3 regions of the Candidatus Protofrankia californiensis genome follow, and region 3 is predicted to be linked to each of the others. Evidence: riboswitches for the same ligand, from Rfam matches in the RefSeq annotation. Region 3 holds a riboswitch; each other region holds the start of a gene.
What was found. Region 3 has a riboswitch for cyclic di-AMP ahead of DD1DGNOD_RS03235 (transglycosylase family protein). Riboswitches for the same ligand answer to the same signal wherever they lie in the genome.
Positions count from the first base shown of each region.

Region 1: linked by a shared signal. The riboswitch ahead of DD1DGNOD_RS25380 (C40 family peptidase) and the one ahead of DD1DGNOD_RS03235 (transglycosylase family protein) in region 3 are both predicted to bind cyclic di-AMP.
Region 2: linked by a shared signal. The riboswitch ahead of DD1DGNOD_RS31210 (C40 family peptidase) and the one ahead of DD1DGNOD_RS03235 (transglycosylase family protein) in region 3 are both predicted to bind cyclic di-AMP.

Region 1 is NZ_CAAAFT010000489.1:27,111-31,737, forward strand. Features, by position in the region: gene DD1DGNOD_RS30985 (hypothetical protein) at 1-168, opposite strand, end outside; gene DD1DGNOD_RS25375 (4-hydroxybenzoate 3-monooxygenase) at 293-1,537, opposite strand; cyclic di-AMP (ydaO/yuaA leader) riboswitch at 2,038-2,241, shown strand; gene DD1DGNOD_RS25380 (C40 family peptidase) at 2,430-3,431, shown strand; gene DD1DGNOD_RS25385 (PHB depolymerase family esterase) at 3,833-4,486, opposite strand.
Region 2 is NZ_CAAAFT010000278.1:4,208-8,834, forward strand. Features, by position in the region: gene DD1DGNOD_RS15135 (hypothetical protein) at 1-123, opposite strand, end outside; gene DD1DGNOD_RS15140 (peptidoglycan-binding protein) at 308-1,021, opposite strand; gene DD1DGNOD_RS31210 (C40 family peptidase) at 1,495-2,226, opposite strand; cyclic di-AMP (ydaO/yuaA leader) riboswitch at 2,229-2,390, opposite strand; gene DD1DGNOD_RS15150 (cold-shock protein) at 3,036-3,464, opposite strand; gene DD1DGNOD_RS27100 (hypothetical protein) at 3,556-3,702, opposite strand; partial or broken gene DD1DGNOD_RS29530 (transketolase-like TK C-terminal-containing protein) at 3,729-4,627, opposite strand, start outside.
Region 3 is NZ_CAAAFT010000058.1:3,880-8,370, forward strand. Features, by position in the region: partial or broken gene DD1DGNOD_RS03220 (DUF6247 family protein) at 1-78, opposite strand, end outside; gene DD1DGNOD_RS03225 (ATP-binding protein) at 190-1,641, opposite strand; gene DD1DGNOD_RS03230 (DUF3151 domain-containing protein) at 1,757-2,191, opposite strand; gene DD1DGNOD_RS03235 (transglycosylase family protein) at 2,404-3,135, opposite strand; cyclic di-AMP (ydaO/yuaA leader) riboswitch at 3,141-3,305, opposite strand; gene DD1DGNOD_RS03240 (transglycosylase family protein) at 3,824-4,491, opposite strand, start outside.

The sequences.
Region 1 (4,627 bases), on a different contig from region 3:
TGGCAGGAAGACACCCTTCGTGCGATTCAGGACGAACGCGCCCAGATGCGTACACACCAGCGCGCCTTGGACAATCTCGCGGAACGCGCGCAGACCGCTGTAGACGCCCTGGCCGTCAGCCATCGCTCTCTGTCGCCAGAGGTCCACGAACTCGCGATCGAACTCCACGTCCTGCAGACCGCTGGCCTACTCTCCCGCCGGCCACCCCACACGCGCCATCCGTAACAACGGCGGCCCACCATAGAGATAGGGGTCCCCGTCTCGCGCCGAAGGCGCCAGACGGGGGATAGGTCTAGACGGGGGATAGGTATTGTTCCGCGAATTCGGCGGCAGCGACCGGTGACGTCCGGAGACGGTCCAAGCGAACGTCCTGCAAGCGCCGGGCGAACGAGTCGGAGAGCTCGACGTTCACCATCTGCAGCAGTTTGGTCGACGCTTCCTGCGCCAGCCAGGCCCGAGCCTGGCACACCTCGGAGTAGGCGTCCAACGGTCGTTCGTCCGAATTGTGAAGGGCTGCCGCTACCGCCAGCGCGAGCGTCTCACCATCGGCGATGGCAAGCCCGGCGCCTTTGGCCGCCGCCGGCGGCACTCGCCGCGAGGCGTCCCCGGCGAGTAGGAGACGTCCCAACCGCATCGGTTCGTAGAAGAGTGAGTCCATCGTGATGACGTTCGGCGGTTCGAGCAACGGCCCTTCCGCCAGTTTCCAGTCGGCGTCCACGGCGAGGCGGGTGTGCAGCTCCTCCCAGATCCGCTCGGATGGCCAGTCCGCTGCGTCGGTTGCGGCCTCGACCTGTAAATAGAAGCGACTCGTCCGGTGGTCGCGCAGCATGTGGCCGGCGAACCCCTGCGGACTGATCCCATAAATGATCTTATCGGTAGATGGAGCGACTGCAGCAAGGACCGCAAGCCATGCCCATGGGCTGCCATGCTGTCGGGTGTTGCGCAACGCGCCCTCGGGAATCGACCGGCGGGAAACACCATGATGACCGTCGCAACCCGCGATGAAACGGCTTTCCACGGTCCGCCGCTGCCCGTCGGCTGCGACGAAGGACACGGTAGGGTGGTCGGAGGTGAGCGCGTCCAATGTCACGTCAGTGGCATCGAACTCGATGACGCCACCTGCGGCAAGGTAGGCGGCGACCAGGCCGGCGACAAGCTTCTGCTGTGGGTAGACAACGTGATGGCGTCCGCCCGCGTGCCGAGCATACTCAACAACGAACGCTCGGCGACGATGCCTAAACTCACAGTTGTGGTGCGGGGCACCCTCAGCCCTCAGGCCGTCGGCAAGCCCATTGCGCTCCAGGACGTCCACCGCTCCTGGTCCGAGTAACCCGGCACGTGGGCGACTTTCCACCCTCGCCCGGCTGGCGCACTCAAGCACAAGCGTGTCGACACCGCGACGAGCCAGTATGACCGCGGCTACGAGACCCGCGACACCCGCACCGATCACGACGACGTCCGCGCGTTGTGGACGTGACCGCCGGGCAGGTGCATCCGGTCGGAGTGCGGTACGCCCATCCGGTGCGGACTGCGTCATAGCGACTGTCTCTCCAGGGAGCGCCGAACGGTTCTTGATCACTAGCCGCACCACCTTGGTCACGTGAGTGAACAGACGAGGCGCTGTCAGCGTACGACGCCAGACTCCTCAACCCGTCAGGAGGCCGACAATCTGGAACAACTCAACCGGACAACCGTGATGAACAGGATGAAAATCTCTTCAGTTCACACCAACGTTTGCTACTCAAAGTAGTGAGACATCTACTAGAAGTACTCAAAGACCCCCCGTCGACCGACTGCCGCCACTATGGCGTAATGTCATCCTCCGCATCCTGCAAGTCACGGAACACGGAGCGTCAGCCGAGGGACCAAAAGTCACGAACCAGCAGGTCATGCACGGCGGCGAGCCAGTCGGTGAAGGAGGACGAGGAAGAGCCGGGTATGGCACTTCATACAGCTACTCGCCGTAGTTGTGAGGGACTAGTGTTTACTAGCGCCATCCTTATGAACTAGTCTCGCGCCGACGTCACGACACACCGGACCGAAATGCCGAATCCTGCCCACGGTCCCGGTGTTCCCTCCGAGTCGTCACCAGGGCAGGAGCGGGGGACCCATCCTCCACCGGACGGCACCGAGCCGCGGTGTCGTCCTCGGGGTGAAGTGCGCAGCGCGATGGTCGCGTGACCCACCGGGCAGCCCAGCCCGAACCCGACAGCTCACCTCGCAGGCGAACGGGAAGGATCACAGCCTTGTCTGCGCATGATGTGCAGCTTGATCCAGAACCATGGTCACGTTCGTCGCAGACGGCTTCGCCGTCATCCCGCCGGCACCAGGTCGACCGGCACGTTGAGCGCCCGACACGTGGCCGGCACCGCGCACCAGTATCACAGTCCGGAGCAGGTCGCTCGCGAGCCCGGGCCGCGGTCGCCGCGATGACCACCGGCACGGTTGCGGTGTCCGGAGTTGCCCTGGCCGGATGTGCCCCGACCGACTCGGGTCCCGACGAGGCTTCCGTCACCTCTCCGATAACGCTCGGAGCTCAGTTCGGAAGTCAGGCCTCTCTTGCCAACCTGCGCACCTCCGTCATCAACCCGACGTCTGCGACCAGCCCAGGGTCGATCGCCAGCCAGGTACTCAACCAGACCGACCTGCGCCCCAAGTCGGGGGCCGTGCTCAGAGTCACGAATCCGGACGTTTCGGTTAAAGCCGATCGGCCGGTGGAGATGGGATTTTCACTCGAGGACGAGACCACCCACGCGCCACTGGCCAATCAACTCGTCAAGGTCCAGGTGAAGCTGCCGGACGGATGGGCGACCTTCAAACACCTTTACACCAACGACCAGGGCTTCACGAGCTATACAGCCAAGGTTCTCACCACCACGCAGATCACCGCTATCTTCGACGGAACCGACGCCCTGCGGTCAACACGGTCGACCAATGTCGGTACGCTGACCGTGGTCCCCAATTTCGTACCCGCACCTCCGGCGCGGGTTTCCCAGGCGACCACCCGTAGCGGCTCTCAGATCTTCGGCACCAATCCGTCACCGGACGCTGCTATCTCGAGCGCGATCGGAGCGGCCAGCTCGTTTGGTGAACGGGCTGTATATCTCGCGGCGCAGCAGGCCGGCAAGCCCTACGTCTACGGTGCGGAAGGCCCCTACTCCTTCGACTGCTCAGGCCTGGTCCAGTACATCTTCAAGCAGCTGGGACGCAACCTCCCCCGCACGGCCGAGGCGCAGTACCAGGCGACCACCCGGGTATCACAGTTCAACAAGCAGGTCGGTGACCTGATTTTCTACGGTTCACCGGGTAATATCTACCATGTTGGTATTTATGCCGGTAATGGTAAGATGTGGGTGGCGCCGAAGTCCGGCGACGTCGTCTCACTGAGAGTTATCCACACCACGTCGTATTCCGTTGGCCGGGTCGTCTAGCTGATCTGACCAGCCCGCGTCGACATCCGGCCATCAGCACGCCGCCAGGCGTAGCGGTTACGGCCTCATAAACAATCCACAAGCGGGTTCCTGCGCAGCCTCCCCCTCCGGTTGCGCACGAACCCTGCCACCAGGTCGACGTTGTCGGAGTCAACGTCGACCTGGTGGCACCCCGCACCCCACGATAATGACTTCCGCTGGCCGGACCGAGCCAACCCCCCCAGCTCGGAAAGTCCGGCGGAACAACAGGCTTCCGCTGGCCGGTCGTACTGCACCCCCCCCACAGTGCGGCCGGCCGGCGGGAGTCGACATCGTCCCGCCGGCCGGGTGTGCCGCCGGAGACTCAGGCCCACTGGGGAACTTCTCTTCAGCAACAACAGACGACCGGACATTCGGCTTGACTAAAGCTTGAAGTCCCTGGAGAAGTCCCACAGATCACGAGTGGTGCTCTCGTTCCATGTCGTCTCTTCGACATGCCGGACATGAACCTCTGGTGGGCAGCTCTGGGCCTGCCCGACCGGCCCCACCACCCCGACGGCGGCGAACTTCTGGCCGCTGCCGAGCGCTGCACAGGCAGCCAGGAGGGCCGCGTGCCCACCCTCACCAGCACCCCAGATGTAGATCCGGGACGGGTCGATCTTCGACCGCTCCTGCGAGACGTAGCGAACAACATCACGCAGGTACTGCACGTCCGCACCCTGTGGGTCGTCCAACCTCCATTCACTGTCCACGGCCTCCGGGTAGACCACGGCGAACTCCCGCCGGTCGGCGAGCACCGAGGCTCTGCTGGCCTTTTCGATCGCGCTCGCGTCACTGCTGTCGTCATGCAGGACGAGGACCAGCGGCAGCGGCTTGCTGGGGCTGGAGTCGGCGTGAACGGCAAGCTCACGCTCGGCGGAAGCGTACCCTGCCGGTATTTTTGCTCGCTCGGTGTCCGGGCTGCCCGAGCGGGACACGTAGATCCAGGCGACCACGAGCACGGCACCAATGATCAGTACCCGCTTGCGGTTCTTGGCCCATAGCTGTTTCCCGGCTTTCAGCGGATTCGATACCACGAGACAACCGAACCACACCAGGAGCTGTCGATTCGGCAGATTCGCCTCGCGGCGCACACAAGTCGGGACCTACCTGGAGTGTGCTGGCTCACACCCGGGCAGCTTGTGGAGCAGCGTTGTAACCACGAGTAACCAGACAGG
Region 2 (4,627 bases), on a different contig from region 3:
GACGACCGTCAGCGTAAGAACTACATACCTCCCGTGACCGGCCAGACGTAGAGCGACCACGGCCATGAGCACCAACAGCGGGGCGAGGCGAGGCACCCAGCCTGTTGATCGTAGCCGCGGCATACTCGCTCGTCTTCCACCGGGGAACCGAGCGAAACCTGCCGGCACACAGTGTGCCCGTTGTCCGTCTGCTCCGGCCCGGCTGACCGACCGGTCAGCCGGGCCGGAGCAGACGACGGGTCGGCCACGGACAACGGAATTGTCAATTCCACATTTTCAATCACATATTGTCAATCACACGAAACCGTCAGCCGCACGGGAACAGCCGGGCGTGAGTGCGTGCGCCGACTATACCGTCAACTGCAAGTACGTGCTGTCGCTGGTATTCCTTCACCACCCTGGTGGTCTGCGGGCCGAATTTCCCGTCGACGGCAAGAGAATATCCGAGGTCGGCCAACCGTCGCTGTATCCTGACGACCTCGGTACGCAGGCGACTTCCGTTTCTTATGGCCACACCGGACTGACCACCGGACGATGGGGCCGAACAGTCCCTGTTGGTGTAGTGGATCCCGGTGACAGGCGGGACCGGAGTGCTCGGTCGTGATACCCGTGTGGTCGTCGGGCGGGTGCTCACAGCGGCCGCGGCAGCATTCCCCCGCGTCAGATAGCGGCGGTAGGAACCGTTGGTGTAGGCACCCCACGCACGCACACCCTGGCTTTCACACACCTTCTTCGCCGCCCACGCGTTGGTGGCCGGATCGAACAGGTTCCGGCCCGCCAGCCAGCTCGCGTGGGCCCGCACGTTGATCTGCCAGAGTCCGCGGGAGTCCTCGCCGCGCGGGTTACGCGCTTTGGCGTTGCCACCGGACTCCGCGAGAGCCACCGCCACCCAGGTGCTCAGCGGCACCCCCTGGCAGCTGGGCAGTCCCGCGTTCATGCCGACACGGGCGATGGTCGCGTCGGGAACGATGGCGGAAGCGGACGCCGGACTCGCGCCGGCCGGGGCCGCAGTCAGCATCATTCCAGCCGCTGTTCCGATGAGCCCAACAGTGGTTGCTAATGCGGCGCCGGTGCACCGACTCTGCTTCCTATGTTTTCCTTTGGCCATACTCAGACATCTCACCTAAAGGTATCGTTGAAGCGGCCCGTACTGTTTCTTCCGGTAGCGGTACCGGTACACCGTTTCCAGCGTCGAGCACGCCGTCACCAGGGTCGTCCAGCCTTGTTCCGGACGACGGGCAGGCACCGTTCAGGCCAACTGTTCAGGCCAACTTTTCAGGCCATGCGAACCATTCGTTCAGGCCATTATTTCGGGCCATGCGAACCGAAGGTGACGTGCTTTCTCGACGTCCGCTACAGGACTCGTTCGGGGCTCAGGAAATGGCTGCCGGATACCGACAGAAAAACAACTCACGGCGTTACCGGTTCGCAATTCCCTGCGTTACCGGTTCGGGGTGACAAAATGCCCGGGACTGCTCACCCGGGGCAGCGGTCTCACCTGATACGACCTACCAGGTAGTTGTTGGTGTAGACCTTCTGGAGCCTGACCACGGCTCCGCTGTGCGGGGCGGCCCACATCATTCCGTTCCCCGCGTAGATCCCCACGTGATGGATACTTCCCGGCCGACCGAAAAAGATGAGGTCACCGGGCTGCTTGGCACTCTTCGGTATTTTCTGGGAGGCACCGTACTGGGCATTGGACACCCGCGGAATACTGCGGCCGAGCTGTTTGTAGACGTAGCGGACGAGGCCGGAGCAGTCGAATGCCCGCGGGCCCTCGGCGCCCCACACATACGGCTTGCCAGCCTGCTTCGACGCCAGATAGACGACCTTCGCCCCGAAGCTGCTGGAGGACGTCGAAAAACTCACCGGTTGCGCCGACACCGCCCCCGTGGCGGCAGCCGGCGACGAGGTCGCCGACCAGGTGGCCGGAGTGATCGTGAAGGTGGCCGGTCGGACACCGGCCACAGTGGTCGTGGCGGCGTCGGCCCAGCCTGCCCCGTTGACCCCGTTGGCCCCGTTGGCCCCGTTGGCCTCCAGCCCCCGGTCGTTCGCCCAGGCCGGGGCGGCCAGACCGGAGAGGGCCACGGTTCCGGTGGCCGCGGCGGCAACCGCCGTACGTGCCGATATCCGGCCAAGGGTGGACCGGGTCGTCCGCGCGCGATGACGACCCCGCCTGGGATGTTTTACGGCAGCCGAACCTGAATTCACCTGATATGCAGGCAACGATGATCCTTCCCATACGCCTGCGAGGTTAGCTGTCGGGTTCGGGCCGGGAAGCCCGGTCGGCGCGCGGGAACGCGCAGCCGACTTCACCCCAAGGACGGCGCCGCGGTGGCGACATCCGGCGGAAGGTGGGTCCCCCGCTTCTGTCCTGGCGATTACTAGTTGGAGACGCCGGACCATGGACAGAACTCGGCGTGTGGTCCGGTGCCGTTGAGAGCTCGGCCAACGTAGCGAACTACTTTCGGTAGTCGCAAGTAGCAGTTTTCTCGGCATGTCGGCGCAAAATGCTTACCCTGCGTATCATTTGCACAAGCCGTCTCAGGGCAGCTGCCAGGACGACACCGGTGAGCCGCAGCGTGGCGGGGCTGCGCACCATTGCCGGAGTCCTCCGGTGCGTATCGTGAAGCACCCGGCGCAGACCGGCAACGACATTTTTCTCTGCCACCGTGTTCCTCTGCCACCGTGCGATCCGGTCCCGCGCGGGCCCGCGTCCACGGATATCCGTCCACGGGGTATCCCGCCTCCCCCGGCGGGCAGCTTCAGGATCCCGGCAGGGCGGGCGCCGGTGGGCCGTTGCGGCCGGAACACCCATATGGATCGAGATCAATACAGATCAAAAGCGAAAATATGAAACCGCGGTATCCATCGGCTTACCTACCGGCGTGCCCGTCTGCGGACGAGCAGACGGGCGAGCACGCGGATACAGCATTACGAATCAACCCGTGCGCACAGCGTGGTCAGTAGCGCACGTGGATCACCGCGAAGCGGGAGATCACCGCCTTCGCCGGTACCAGCGCCGTTCGAACCGATCAGGATTCGACCCAGCCACGCGCCTGTGCGAGGCTGGTAAGCCGCTGCCGTATCTGGTGTATTTGACTGCCGGTCAGGGTCGGTACCGATTCGATAAGCGTCTCTGTCAGCAGGTGCCGGAACTCCCCGATAGTGAGGACGTCGCACATCTCGTCGTCGTCAGTACCCGAGCGCCCGACGTTCGTGCTTTCGGAATGCGACAGCAACGGGCGGGCCGGAACCCGACGGACAAGGCGGACAACCGACGCCTTCGGGCCCCTGTCGCTTTCCTCCGCCTCGAACTCCACCAGCGTTCCGGGCTGGAACAGGTGTTTCTCATCCTGAAGATCGTTCGCGTGTATGAAAATATCGTCGCCACCGGCATCGGGCGCTATAAAACCGTAGCCACGAATTCCGTCGAAACGCAAAATCCTACCAGTACCCACCACGTCTACCCCTGTAGAGAACCTCTGTGCCAGCTTAGCTCCAACACCCCCCAACCATGAGGTTTACTCACACTCCCAGTTGCGCATGGTCAGGTCAAGCCGACACGCGAACCACAACAATGATCGACAAGAAGTGATCGAGGAAACGCCCGGAGCCGGCCAGGGGCGACTCGTCAACCATCTGACCGGCTCCCAGCGCGGCGTGCCCCGGTGGCCGGCAGGCCACCGGAAACGCGATCATGCTTTTCGCGCTCGTGGCCCTGAGATCTACGCCGGATCGCGGAACGTGTGGACGGCGGCAAGGCACTGCTTGGCGACGCTGACGACCGCCTGCGAAGTGAACCCGAACTTGGTCTGCAACGCCCGTAGCGGGGCGGACGCGCCGAAGGTCTGCATACCGATGATCGCCCCGTCGGTGCCCGCGTACCGTTCCCATCCGAGCGTGGAGGCCTGTTCGACCACGACGCGCGCGCGGACCGACGGTGGCAGCACCTGGTCGCGGTACTGCGCGGGTTGCCGGTCGAACAGCTCCCAGCACGGCAGACTGACCACGCGGGCGCGCACACCCTGCGCGGTCAGCTCCTCGTAGGCGGCCAGGGCCAGGTGCACCTCACTGCCGGTGCCGATCAGGATCATCTCGGGATCGCCGTCGGGGGCATCGGCGAGGACGTAGCCCCCACGGGCAAGCCCGGACGCGGCAGCGTAACGGGTCCGGTCCAGCGTCGGCAACGCCTGCCGGCTCAGGATGAGCGCGGCCGGCTCCCGCCGCAGACCCATGACGACCCGCCACGCCTGCGCAACCTCGTTGGCGTCGCAGGGACGGATCACCAGCAGGCCGGGGATGGCCCGCAGCGAGGCGAGTTGCTCGACCGGCTGGTGCGTCGGCCCGTCCTCCCCGACCCCGATGGAGTCATGGGTGAACACGTGGATGACGGGGAGCTCCATCAGCGCGGACAGTCGCAGGGCGCCCCGGGCGAAGTCGGAGAAGATCAGAAAGGTCGACCACAACGGCCGCACCTTGCACAGGGACAGCCCGTTGGCCACCGCGGCCGAGGCGTGCTCGCGGACGCCGAAGTGCAGGTTGCGCCCGCCCGGCTCGCCGGCCTGGAAGTCCCCGGCGCCGTCGAAGGTCAGTCGCGTCTTCGTGGACGGAGCAAGATCGGAAG
Region 3 (4,491 bases):
ATCACGGATCGCGGGCCCGTTCTTCTCAACGCGGTTGCGGACCCCGTAGATCGGGATGGTGTCGGCCGTACGATCCATTGTTCCAGCCCGTGGGTAGAGCAACGGCGAGGAGAAGCGACAGTGTCGACCGCGTGATCCGCTGTCCTCGTCGACAGAACATGTCAACAGAACAGTTGCCGCCTGCCGCCGTTACGGCGGGGAGAAGATGTCGGCGGCTGTGACGGTGAGGGCTCCGGTCGGCGGGTTGCGGATCTCCTCGCGGGCGCAGATGGCAAGGCGGATCGGTCCGGGACGCTCCGTTGCCCGCCGGCCGTCACCGTCCTGTGGTCCGGTGCCATCGGCATCCAGATGATCTTCCGTGGGCAGGTGGGGCCCCAGGGCACGGATCTTCTCCTGGAGGCCGGCAGCCAGCCGCCGGCCGTCGACGCTTCGCGTCCACTTCGCCTCCCCGGCAAGCACAGGATGTCGGTCTCGGCCGGCCAGTACGACCGCGTCGATCTCGTCCCGGCCGCCGGTGCCCCAGTAGGGTCCGACCGCGACGATGTCCGGTCCCAGCGAACCCGCGACGGCCAGCCGTCGCAGATGCTCCCGGAACGACTCCTCCCAGGGAGCGCCGAAATGGTCGTCAAGGCTTTTGAGCAGCACGGGTAGCAGTGCTTCCCCGAGACCGCGGTCGATCTCGGGGCGGAACCGGGAAAGTATTCCGAGATAGAAGGCGAGAAAGTTGTCGGCGATCCGGTAGACACGGCGCCGGCTGCGAGGAGTGTCGGTCACTGGCATGATTCGCTCAACGAGCCGTAGTTCGATGAGCCGGTCCAGGGTGCGCGCCGGTTCGGCCCGGATGTAGTCCTTAATCTCGTTGTACTGCGTACGGCCCGAGGCGATGGCGTGTAGTACCGCCGCCGGATGTTCGCCGTGCTCCACTTCGGTCGCCAGCACAAGCTGTCCCTCTGTGAGCAGGGATGCGCCGGGTCGGCAGGCCAGCCGCAGCAGGTTGTCGGTGATGCCCGCATCCTGATCCCACCACGACAGGTACAGCGGTACCCCGCCGACCAACCCGTACACGAATGCCCGGTCGGCCGGCGTGAGCCCGGGCAGCATCAACGCGGCCTCGTTCGGGCGGAAGGGATGCAGCGACAGCGACAGGTCGAATCGGCCGTAGAGCGGCGCCCGCTGTTCCTGTAGCGCGGTCATGTGCCGCACCGCCGACCCGCACAGCAGCAGCCGCAACTTGGTCCTACCCGCGGCGCGGTCGAGGAAGGCCCGCAGCACTCCTGGAAGATCCGGTGAGGTTGCGACAATCTCCGGGAACTCGTCCAGGACGACGAGAAGCGGCTCGTGCTCCGCTGTCGCGGCCAGGTCGTCGAGTGCGTCGTCCCAATCGGAGTATGGGCGCGCGAGCAGGTCCCGGAACCGCCCGGGGACGCCGTCCACGACCTGGCGGGACAACTGCGCCAGCTCGCCCGAGGCCGCGCGGCCGGCACCAGTGTGGAAAACCGACCGCCGTCCGGCGGCGAAGCGGTGTAGCAGGGCGGTCTTGCCGACTCTGCGCCGTCCCCATACCACTGCTGGCCGTGGGTCGGTCGAGGCCCACCAGCGTTCCAGCGCTGCAAGCTCTTCGGTGCGATTGACGAACGCCATCCGCCTCTACTCACGTCGCGTGCTACTTACATCATCTGTAACTTACGTCGGATGCTAGTAGGCTGCCGGCAAGCCACGGGTGTTCCGGCGGGGTGGCGTGCCGTTCGCGAGCGGCTCAGATGTCCTTGACTCCCAGGATGTCGGCCACTTCGGGGTCGCTGTCGGCGAGGAAGTCACGACAGCGGGTGGCCTCCTCGGTCTCGCCGATTGCGCTGGCTGCGCGGCCCAGTGCCGCGAGTGCTCGAAGGAAGCCCCGGTTGGGTTCGTGGGACCAGGGAATCGGCCCGTGTCCTCGCCAGCCCGCGCGGCGTAGCTGATCGAGGCCACGGTGGTACCCGGTCCTGGCATAGGCATAGCTGGCCACCGGGTTGCCGGCATCGAAAGAGCGTTCGGCAAGCGTTGCCCAGGCGAGACTGGAGTCGGGGAAACGCCCTGCGACCGTCTCCGGGTCCTCGCCGGTACCCAGCGCCTTTGCTGCGGCGGGATCGAGGGTGAGCTTCGTTGGCGGCGGGCCGCCGAGCAGGTCCGATCGTCCGGATGAGGTTGTCATGGGGTCCATCCTGCCCGGTCCGATCGGCTTCACGTTCGGCCTGCGGGGGAATCCGTCAGGCGATGGACCTGCCGGGAGGGGGTGGGCCGGCAGGTCCATCACATGATCGGGGTCCGAGGGTGGTGGAGCACCGGACGGCGACCGGGCGGAACACGATCGGATCACCTGTGATCTTTTAGCCACGAAATATCACATGATGTACATCTTGTGTGTCACAGGACGGTTGGGTTGGTGACGGTGACGTCCCAGAGGTTCTTGCCGACCACGCCGGCCTTGCCGTCGTCCACCCGAGTCAGATAGGAGTAGAGCGATGCCAGACCCTGGGACTCCCGCCCGAAACGTCCGTCCACCTGGAGAATGAACTTCTTCTGGCGCATCTCGCTCTGCCAGACATAGGCGTCGGGGCGGACCTCGCCGGACAGAGCGCTGGACAGCGTCGTTCCGGTGAAGTCCGCCGAGTCCAGCAGGGCCTTGGCGCGATCCAGCGTCATCGCCGGTTGTGCCGGAGTGATCGCGCGCTCTATCGCACCGGCACTGGACGTGCCAGCGGACGACGACGGTGCCGGGCCGTTGCGGGTCAGGCCCATCTTGGCCGCGCAGGACGGCCACGGGGACCAGCCGCGGGAGTTGTAAAGCTTGTAGGCGGCCTCGTCCTGGAGCGCCGACGGCGCGTCGCTGGGTAGACCGGAGTAACCCAGACCGCGCCAGGTCCCGGTGTCGAACTGGTAGGCGCCGTAGTAGCCGTTGCCGGTGTTGATCCGATAGTTGCCGCCGGACTCGCACTGACGGAGCTTGGCGAAGTCGTCCGCGGTTGCGGCACCTGCGGGTGCGGCCGTGACAGCCAGACCGCTGCCCACGAGTGCTGTTACGGCACCGGTGGTACGCAGGACCTTCATGACGGTGGAGGGATGCTGCGGGGCGCGGTGCCTGCCACCAGACGGCATGTGGGTCGGTCCTTCCCGTCGCCTACGAGGTGAGCTGTCGGGTGCGGGCGGGAACAAGCCCGGCCGGTAGCGCTGATGGGCGCTGCCGGCTTTACCCCAAGGACTCCGTGTGCGGACGTCCGGATGTTGGTTCCCCCGCTCCTGTCCTTGTGGCTCCGCGGTAGATCGTGCCGTACCGGACGGGGACAGGATTCGGCGTCCGTCCGGGCGGCCTCACCGATCCGGTGAGTGGGAAGAACTCTAGCGAGTCTGGCTCTATCGAAGCAAATCGGGGTGTCGGATGAACTACACCCACGTGACTCCTATCACCCGAATGGGCTAAACACCTTGAACAAGTGACTCTACCTGGCGATCCGGACCTCTCTGTGACAGGGTCGTCTTCTTCAGATTTTATAACTTAAAGTGATAAATTCAGTCTTATCCGTATTTCTGGTTGCGCTGACTGTCACCTCTCAAGTGCTCTGGGGAGCAGGACCGCCCGGATCGGTCCCTGGGCCTCTCGGATCGGCTTCCGGACCTCTCAGACGGGCTTCGCCGATCCGGGAGGGACCTCGGATCCGGGCAGGGACCTCGAGTGCGAAGCGATCGTGATCGCGCTGTCTGCGGTCCTCCAGCGCGATCCGCCGCGTGCCTGACCACGGGCGAGCCGGCGGCTGTCGGTCAGGTGAGCCGCCGGCTGTCGGGTCGTTCAGGCGAAGGTGGCCGCCCGGGTCCGTGGGCCGCAGATGCCGTCCACCCGCAGGCCCTTCGAACCCTGCAGAAGGCCGGCCGCAAAAGCCGACTGGGGGCCGTAGCGACCGTCGATCAAGATCTTGTAACCGAGCGCGTTCATCTGGAGCTGCCAGGCTCGTACGTCCGATCGCACCTGATGGATCAGCCCGGTGGTGAACAACGTGCTGTCCGGGGCGTCCAACAGGCTCTCCGCGCTCTGGCGCACCACCAAGCGTCGGGTGCGGGTCGAGTCGGACGGCGAGCTCGGGCTCGCCGACCCCGCGCCGGACGAGCTGGCGTCTGCCGCAAGTTGGTCGGCGCCCATCCCCTGGCCGCAGATCGGCCACTGGCCGAAGCCGGATCGGACAGCCAGTCTCAGCGCGGCCTCGTCCTGGGTGGCTGGAGAGGCGCCGCTGGGCAGCCCCGTGTAGCCGAGACCCTGCCAGGTGCTCAGGGCGAACTGGTAGGCACCGTAGTAACCGTTGCCGGTGTTGACGGTGTAGTTCCCGCCTGACTCGCACTGGCGGAGCTCCGCCCATGTGGTGGCGGCGCTTGCGGGCTGTGACATCACGATGCTTCCGCCCACCGCGGCGACCAGGGCGGGAGCGACCACCAGCGCTCGGGCGCCCATCCGAGCCCGGCCGG